DNA from 3 places in the Clostridium zhoujianii genome. Region 3 is predicted to be linked to each of the others. Evidence: a T-box and tRNA genes for the amino acid it is inferred to sense, from the RefSeq annotation. Region 3 holds a T-box; the other regions hold tRNA genes.
What was found. The T-box of region 3 lies ahead of leuS (leucine--tRNA ligase). A T-box ahead of a tRNA ligase gene usually reads a tRNA of that ligase, here a tRNA-Leu.
Positions count from the first base shown of each region.

Region 1 (3,294 bases), on a different contig from region 3:
TAACTAAGGGGCATTCAGTTTTATCAGAATCTCAGGGAATGATGCTTCTATATTATTTAGATAGGGATAGAAAAGGTGAATTCGATAATACATTAGTATATGTTGAAAAAAATATGTTTCTTCCAAATGGTGTATTAAGTTGGAGAGTGGAAGAGGGAGAATCATCAGAAACTTCTGCAACTATTGATGATTTAAGAGTGATTAAAGCACTTCTTTTAGGGGAGGAGAGATGGGGAGATAAGAAATATAGAAAAGTAGCTTTAAATATTTCAAGGGGAATAAAAAAAGAACTTTTAGATGAGGGAATGTTATCAGATTTCAATGATGGAACTAATAAAAGTGATAAAACAACCCTATGTTATTTAGATTTGCCAACAATTAAACTAATATCAAAACTAGATAAGGACTATAATGATATATACAAGAATTCCTTAGAAATTATGAATGGTGGTTATATTAGTGATGAAATACCACTATATAAAAAGGAATATGATAGGAAAAGTAACTTATATGATGATGGAGATATAGACACTTTATTATCTTCAATAATACTACTAAATAGAGTAGAAGTTGGAGAAGATATATCTAAGTCCATAGAGTGGATTAAAAGTAAGTATAAGGAAGATGGGGGAATCTTCATATCTTACAGTAAAGATACTGGTAAAGCCATAAGTAGTATAGAATCAACATCTATATATTCAAATCTTTTACAAGTGGCTAGTTTATTAGAAGATACTGAACTATATAATATTTGTATTAAAAAGTTGGAAGAATATCAAATTTTAGATGTTAATAACCCTATATATGGAGCCTATGGTAATGGGAACACAAAGGAAGTATATTCATTCGATAATTTAAATGCATTATTAGCATGGAGAAGGGTTAAGAATAGCTAGAAGATAAAATGATGGCTAGATCAATATGTATTAATCAAGAAAAATATAAAATGAGAAAAAAAGTTGTATAGACAACAGATTAAATTTTTCGATTATACTGATATAATGTAGTTAAAGATGAAGAATAAAAGAAGTGTTCCCCCAAAAAACATTTCCATAAAACTCCTTCATCCGGATAGCACTATATTAATAATAATTAATATAGTGCTATTTATTATATAAATATATTGAATAAATTTCCAAAGAGGAATAAAATATATTTATTAAGTAAATTAATTTGCAGGCGTGCTGGAATCGGCAGACAGGCATGTTTAAGGGGCATGTGTACTAGTTGCGTACGGGTTCAAGTCCCGTCGCCTGCACCAAAAGATGAGTATATAAAAATTATAGCCATTGTAAAGAACTTTAAATAAAAAAAGAATACTATATTGGTGTGGTTACACACTAATATAGTATTCTTTTTTAGTTTTATTATTTGTTTTTCTCCCATAAGTATAATTTTCAAGTTAAATAGTACCATGGTATAGCTCTAAAAGCTATCTATCCTCTTTTTGGTGTATTTAAAAATAATAATAGAGAAAAATAAAAATAACAAAAAAATTAATTTTTAAAATAAAAATGACTTTTAGTCATAAAGTGTGTTATAATTTTGTACATAAAATTTTACTAACAAAAGAGGTATTAATATGAAGAACATTTTTAAAATTTACAAAAGGGACATAAAGAATATTTTCACTAATTGGGTTGCCTTTGTAGTAACATTGGCATTGGTAATATTACCTTCATTATATGGATGGTTTAATATTAAATCATCTTGGGATCCATATGGTAATACTAAAGGTATTAAGGTTGCAATAGTGAACAAGGATAAGGGAGGCTCCTTTAAGGAAAAGGAATATAAAATTGGAGATGAGATAGAAAGTAATTTAAAAGAAAATGATCAAATTGGCTGGGAATTTGTTAGTGAAGAGGAAGCAGAAGATGGGGTTAGAAATGGCAAATATTATGCCAGTATAAAAATACCTGAGAATTTCTCTAGTAACCTATTATCAATTACAACAGATAATATAGTTGAACCTTCACTTGAATATACAGTAAACGAAAAGACAAATGCTATAGCCCCAAAGATTACGGATAAGGGTGTTAGCTCTGTTAAAGATCAAGTAAGTAGCCAAGTAGTTAAGACAGTAGACGGAATAATATTTAAGATTTTAAATGAGATTGGAATTGAGGCAGCAAATGCAAGGCCACAATTAAGAAAATTAGTAGACCTAGTATATAAACTAGATGAAAGTATGCCTGAAATTCAAGATTTAGTTAATAAGGCTCAAGAAGGAACTATTACTATTGATGAATTAGTTACAAAAGCAAATGAGCTTATGCCAACTGTTGAGGATACAATTAATACTACAGAAAATGTTTTAAATAAAAGTAGTGATTATTTAAAGAAAGCTCAAGGTGGAGTTGAAAAACTAGGACCAGTTATAAAAGAAGATTTAGTAGTTGCTGGTAATGTTGTGGGTGGAGTTAATGATTTATTAAATTCTATTGACCCTAATACATCTATTGAGATTACTAAGGAAATTTTAACAAAAATAGAAGGGAAAGTTAGTAGTTTAGATAGCTCCTTAGAATCATTAATTAATTTATTAGAATCAATTAATAAATTAATTCATAATAAGAATTTAACTGAAGCAATAACAAATCTTAATAATATAAGAGCTGAAGTTAATAAAGGATTAGAGATAGTAAATAAGCTTTTAGAAGGTATAAATAATGGAGGAACTCTAGATACAAGCAAGTTTGAAGAGCTTAAATCAGTAGTAGGTAGAATAAACAATACATTAACTGCAATAGTAAATGATTATGATAGTAAAATAATGCCAGCTTTAAATGCAGGAATAGAGGAATTAAGTAAGATTTCTAATAACGGAATCTATCTACTAGGAGAAGCTGAAAAAAGTTTACCAGATTTAAAAGGTGTATTATCTTTAGCTGATAAAGGAGCTAAGTTTGGTACAGAAGAATTAAGACTATTAAATGAAAAGCTTCCTGGTATAAAGGAAAAGCTAGATGGATATGTTGAAAAGTTAAAAGGATTAGATGATGAGGCTAAAATAGATGAAATATTAGATTTAATTACTAATGATTGGCAAAGGGAAAGTTCATTTTTATCAAGTCCTATACAAATAAATGAGAATAAGTTATTCCAAATACCTAATTACGGTTCAGCTATGTCACCATTCTTTACAACTTTATCTTTATGGGTTGGAGCATTATTATTAGTATCATTATTCACAACTCATGCAAAGCCATTGGAAGAAGGAGTAGAGTTAAGGCCACTTGAATTATATTTTGGTAAATACTTAACCTTTATATCTATAGCTATAGCACAAGG
Region 1 covers NZ_JBPUTF010000001.1:701,029-704,322, forward strand. The annotation lists gene ACSYT2_RS03180 (glycosyl hydrolase family 8) at 1-896, shown strand, start outside; tRNA gene ACSYT2_RS03185 (tRNA-Leu) at 1,176-1,261, shown strand; gene ACSYT2_RS03190 (YhgE/Pip domain-containing protein) at 1,583-3,294, shown strand, end outside.
Region 1: it has a tRNA-Leu gene. The T-box ahead of leuS (leucine--tRNA ligase) is inferred to sense a tRNA for this amino acid. The anticodon was not compared.

Region 2 (3,294 bases), on a different contig from region 3:
TAATTATTCTAATGAGGTAAAGCAGATTAGCGAACTACCTGTATCTAGAGGAAAATATATTTATTTGTCAATGTTGACTATAGACAAATATAATTATCCAAGTAAATATATTCCTTATGGGAAGACATTCTCTATAAAAGGTAATGTTGTGTCTGGAGTTACTATTAAATCCGTAGGGGTAAGAGTTTTGGATAAGAATAAAAAAGTATGTACAGGTGGATTTGCTAAAACAAATACTAATTCATTTTCCTTAGCTAACCTTGATGCATATGTTGAATTCGATAATCTTGAGGTTGGTAAATATACTTATGAAGTTTATGCCACAGACTCATATTATAACAAAGAACGTATTGTACTTAGGGAAGAATTTGAGGTGAAGAAGGGTGCTTCAAGTATAAAATTGAGTAATTACAATGCACCACCAAAGGTACTGAATAAAGGGCAAGCACATTCAATTTACGGAACAGTTTCTTCAACCTCTAATATAATGGTGGTAGAAGTACAAATAAGAGATCTTGTGACGGATGAGGTGTGGGCTGCTAAGAAGAGTGGAATAATTAATGCCAAAACTTATTCATTAGCAAAATTAGATAATGAGGTTTACTTTAACAAGCTAGAGCATAGTGCATATCTATATGATATTTATGTGGTAGATGCTAGCGGTAATACTGCAAGATTTGTGAATTCAGCTTTCATAGTAGATTAAAGGATTAGTATATAAGAGGCTAATAGTTTAAAAATACAAACTATGTGATAGATAAGATAAAGTTAAGAATCTAGGATATTATATTTTTAAGGAATTATAATATCTTTGATTCTTTTAATTTTTTATTTAAAACCTCTATTTTTATTTAATATCATATAAATATTGAAATTTAATGCAATTAGGTATATATAGTGATGGATATTCATCAAAATATTATGATAATGTAAGTGTTAGGATAAATAATATTGTAAGTATAATTAGTAAATTGGTATTTGATAAGGTTACTACTAAAATGATTATATCTTAGGAACTAAGCAATATAAAGGCAGATATGTTGGATGATAAGTTACAAGTTCATAATTAGGAGAAAGGAGCAAGGAGATATATGAAAATATGGAATATGAGATGCGATTGTGATAAATATACTGGGTATTTTATTAAAGATGAAAATATTAAAGAAAGTATAGATGAATCCATTAATAGAGGGATAGCTATAGATGACTGGGAACCTATAAAAATTAGAAAAGAAAAGGAGATAAATCATACAGGGAATATATCTCATTTATGGTCTATAGTAGGTTGCTTTATTGCTGATGAGAAAGCAAAAGTATCATTAGAAAAGTATTTTCCGGGAAAGATACAATTTTTGAAGGTGATTAATGATGAAGATGGAGAAGAGTTATATTTATCGAATATACTTGAGTGTATTGAAGGAATAGATTATGAAAAATCAGTTCTTAGGGTATATTTAAATAAGTTTATTGCTGGAGTAGATAAGTATGTTTTTACAGATGATGTTTTAAATAACCCTATATTTAAATTAAAATTAAATAATATAATAATGCCAGGAGGCACATATGTAAATGATGATTTTAAGAATAGGATTAATGATTTAAATTTAACAGGATTAACATTTGAGGAACTATATGATAGGGATGAATTACATAAGACTAACTCATAGTTGATGTATATTTTAATGAGAATAGAAAGAAAAAATAATTATAAGACTTTTAACACATAAGTTATATAAATATAGAAAAACATAAAATACAATTAGTGAAAAAATAAAAAAACCTCTGAAATTCAGAGGTTTTTTTACTTATAAAGTTTCACAAATTGTAGTTAAAATTGTTTGGTGCCGCTGGTGGGACTCGAACCCACATGGTCTCCCGCATGATTTTGAGTCATGTGCGTCTGCCATTCCGCCACAGCGGCATATTATTTTGTAAAACCATATTACCATAAGTAGAAAAATAATTCAATAGAGAAATTTTTCTACTTAAAAATCCATTTTTTTATTAATATTAGGTTGTAGGAAAGGTCTTCATTTGCTAGAATAGATGTTAGGATGAAATTACCCCTAGTGGGACAATTTTTGACCTAGTATATAATATAGTTTGCGAAAAAGCTATAATAATTAGGGAGGAGAAAACAATATGATGTATTCAAGAGAAGTTGAAGAAATGTGTGTAATTGCTAAAGGCCCAAATCATGGACCAGCACCAATACCTGAAGAAGGTAAGTGGGTATTAGCTAAAGAAGTAAAGGATATTTCAGGTTTAACTCACGGAGTTGGTTGGTGTGCACCACAACAAGGAGCTTGTAAATTAACTCTTAACGTTAAAGATGGGATCATTGAAGAAGCATTAGTTGAAACAATAGGATGTTCAGGAATGACTCACTCTGCAGCTATGGCTTCAGAAATCTTACCTGGAAAGACTATTTTAGAAGCATTAAACACAGACTTAGTTTGTGATGCTATAAACACAGCTATGAGAGAATTATTCTTACAAATTGTATACGGAAGAACTCAAACAGCTTTCTCAGAAGGTGGACTACCTATCGGAGCAGGTCTTGAGGACTTAGGAAAGGGTCTTAGATCACAAGTTGGTACTATGTACGGAACAGTTGCTAAGGGACCTAGATACTTAGAAATGGCTGAAGGATATGTAACAAAGCTTGCATTAGATGAAGATAATGAAATTACAGGATATAAGTTCGTTCACTTAGGTAAAATGATGGAAATGATCGGTAAGGGAATGGACGCAACTGAAGCTTTAGAAAAAGCATCAGGACAATACGGTAGAGTTGACGATGCAGTTAAGCTAGTTGACCCAAGACACGAATAATTAATTGATAAGGAGGAATAATCATGCCATTATTTGAAAGTTATGAAAGAAGAATAGGACAAATCACTCCGGTACTAGAAAAGTACGGAATGAAGACTATGGAAGATGCTAAAGCAGTTTGTGAATCAATAGGGATTGATCCATATACAATAACTAAGGAAACTCAACCAATCGCATTTGAAAATGCTGGATGGGCTTACACTTTAGGTGCTGCTATAGCTATAAAGAAGGGTTGCAAGAAGGCTGCTGATGCTGCTGAAGCAATCGGAGAAGGTTTACAAGCTTTCTGTATTCCAGGATCTGTTGCAGACGATAGATTAGTTGGAATAGGACACGGAAACTTAGGAGCTATGCTTTTAAGAGAAGAAACTAAGTGTTTCGCATTCTTAGCAGGTCACGAATCATTCGCTGCTGCTGAAGGTGCTATAAAGATAGCTGAAAAAGCTAACAAAGTAAGAA
Region 2 covers NZ_JBPUTF010000001.1:646,215-649,508, forward strand. The annotation lists gene ACSYT2_RS02915 (hypothetical protein) at 1-706, shown strand, start outside; gene ACSYT2_RS02920 (imm11 family protein) at 1,092-1,667, shown strand; tRNA gene ACSYT2_RS02925 (tRNA-Leu) at 1,840-1,921, opposite strand; gene ACSYT2_RS02930 (iron-sulfur cluster assembly scaffold protein) at 2,143-2,835, shown strand; gene ACSYT2_RS02935 (GGGtGRT protein) at 2,859-3,294, shown strand, end outside.
Region 2: it has a tRNA-Leu gene. The T-box ahead of leuS (leucine--tRNA ligase) is inferred to sense a tRNA for this amino acid. The anticodon was not compared.

Region 3 (3,294 bases):
CTTATTTCCTCCACAATTTCTTTCTTACATTATATAGTGTTAAGCTTATTTATGTCTAAGTTTTTTATTATCTTTTTATGAAGACTTTTCTAATATATTGCGAATATATCTATGAAGGGTAAATTTACTTAGATTTATGAAGGGGGATAGAATGATTACAAATAATAACTTTCTCAAAGAGCTTAAGTATAAAAATCCAAAGGCCTTGGATTATATATTAGATATTTACGGTAATCTTATTTATAGAATTGCCTATATGAATTTGAATTCTAAAGAGCTTAGTGAAGAATGTGTAAATGATGTTCTCATGAAAGTATGGCTTAGTATTGATGGTTACGATTATCCAGAGGATAAGTTTAAAAATTGGATTGCTGCTATTGCTAAATACACCTCTATAGATATATTAAGAAAAGAGAAGAAACATTTTAATAATGTACCAGATGAAGATTTAAATATATTCTCTACTGAAGAACTAGAGAATGAATATATAACCAAAGAAGAACTGTTAATAGTAAAAAAATATATTACGCACTTTAAAGAGATAGATCGAAATATTTTTATTCAACAATTCTTTATGAATAAAAGTTTAAAGGAAATCGCTGAAATGTATAATTTAAGTCCAAAAGCTGTTAATTTGCGAATAATAAGAGCTAGGAAAAAGCTAACAGAACTTATTATAAAGGAGTGAAATCTAGAATGAATAAATTTGATCCAATTGATATAGAGGAATCTAAATTGCCAGAAGTATCCTTAACTGAAGAGCAAAAAAAGAAGATTAGAAGTTCTATCAAAATAAATTTAAATCGTTGTATTAAATCAAACTCAGACTTAGATATAGATACTTCTCTAAATAATATTTACTCAATATACAACTCCCTTGGTCCTGAGAGAGACAAGACTCTTCACCTAACTCAAAATGCTAAAGTAATACAAAAACTTGTTCTGGATGCTTTTGATAAAAAATACTGCCCTACAGAAAATGAACTCTTGCTAAAAAAATTCTTAAATGTTGGTGCTGGAAATGAATCAGTTACCTTACCTGCTGTTTGGAGTAAAACGCCATTCTATGCTCAACTTTATTTGACAAAAAGCCAGCTTACATTGCACTATTTAGATAATTTATTTAGAACTGTTGATAGTTATAATATTCCTATCTCTAAAATCACCAATGCTTATTTATCTAATATTCATGAGGATAACTGTTACTTTAGTAACGTTAACCTTTGCATTGAAGTTAATAATAGAAATGTAACTATTCCAGAATTTCATTTAGTATCTGAAACCCCATCAAATACTACAGATATAGAGGAAGTATTAACAAAGCTACAATCTTTAGGCGTACCATCCTTCAAGCCTAATAAAAAACATTTTTCAATCTCATCTATAATATGTATAACTATAATATTATTTTTGATTAGTGTCCTTATAGGTGTACTAACAATGTAATATACCTAGTTGACTTTGCTTATCTAAAACTATATAATTACTTATATTGTTAATATTTATATAGTTATAGCGTTGAATAGAAGTAGTACCATACTTCTTATATCTTAAGAGAGTCATTGGTTGGTGGAAAATGATGATATAAATATGGGAACTTGTCTACGAGCTTACTTGTTAGAAGCAGGTACGGTTAGCACCGTTATAGTATTTGAGTGAGGATATTATTATCCTAATTAGAGTGGTACCACGGAAGTATAACTTTCGTCTCTTTGTATAGAGACGAGAGTTTTTTTATTATCCAAAAACTACTAAAGCATATTTACATTCAATTTTAAGGAGGAAATTAATATGGGAAGCTACGGAACTGCTATTGATAAGAAATGGCAAGACAAATGGGAAAAAGAAGAATTATATAAATTCAATCCTGAAAATTTAGAGAAGAAACTATATACACTTGAAATGTTCTCTTACCCATCTGGAAGTCAGCTACATGCTGGTCACTGGTTTAACTATGGTCCTGTTGATTCATGGGCTAGAATGAAGAGAATGGAAGGTTATAATGTATTCCAACCAATGGGGTTTGATGCTTTTGGTTTACCAGCTGAAAACTTTGCTATAAAGACTGGTATACATCCACAAGATTCTACTTATAAGAATATAGAAACTATGGAACAGCAATTAAGAGCTATGGGTGCTATGTTCAACTGGGAAAATGAAGTTGTTACTTGTGACCCTAATTATTATAAGTGGACTCAATGGTTATTCTTAAAACTATATGAAAAAGGATTAGCATACAGAAAGAAAGCTCCTGTAAATTGGTGCCCATCATGTAATACAGTTCTTGCTAATGAACAAGTTCTTGATGGTGAGTGTGAAAGATGTTCTACAGAAGTTACTAAGAAAGAGCTTACTCAATGGTTCTTAAAGATTACTGATTATGCTGATGAATTACTAGATGACTTAGATGGATTAGATTGGCCTGAAAAGACTGTAGCTATGCAAAAGCACTGGATTGGTAGATCAACTGGTGCTGAAGTAACTTTCAAAGTTAAAAATTCAGATTTAAGCTTTGATGTATTTACTACAAGAGCTGATACTTTAAATGGTGTTACTTATGTTGTTTTAGCTCCTGAAAATAAGCTAGTTGATGTATTAGCTACTGATGAAAATAAATCTGCTATTGAAGAATATAAAGATATGGCTGCGAAACAATCTGAAATAGAAAGACAATCAATTTCAAAGGAAAAGACAGGGGTATTCACTGGCTCATATGCTATAAACCCTATCAACGGAAAAGAAGTTCCAATATGGGTTTCTGACTATGTACTTGCAACTTATGGTACTGGTGCTGTTATGGCTGTTCCAGCTCATGATGAAAGAGATTATGCTTTTGCAACTAAGTTTAATTTACCAATCCAAAGAGTTGTTACTCCTAAAAATGGTAAAGATACTGAACTTCCTTACTGCGAATATGGTGTTCTTGTAAACTCTGGTGAGTTTGATGGATTAACAACTGAATATGCTAAAGAAAAGATAATAGAAAAGTTATCTACACAAGACTTAGGTACTCAAAAGGTTAACTTTAGATTAAGAGACTGGTTAGTTTCAAGACAAAGATACTGGGGTGCTCCAATTCCAATGATTTATTGTGATAAATGTGGGACTGTTCCAGTACCTGAAAAGGAGCTTCCAGTTGAACTTCCATATGATGTTGAGTTTGCACCAGATGGTAAGTCACCACTTGCTAAGACTGAATCTTTCTTAAATTGTACATGTCCAACATGTGGTGGTCATGCTACTAGAGAATGTGATACTTTAGATACATTTGTATGCTCATCATGGTATTACTTA
Region 3 covers NZ_JBPUTF010000002.1:189,312-192,605, forward strand. The annotation lists gene ACSYT2_RS14485 (sigma-70 family RNA polymerase sigma factor) at 152-688, shown strand; gene ACSYT2_RS14490 (hypothetical protein) at 697-1,446, shown strand; T-box leader at 1,510-1,715, shown strand; gene leuS (leucine--tRNA ligase) at 1,792-3,294, shown strand, end outside.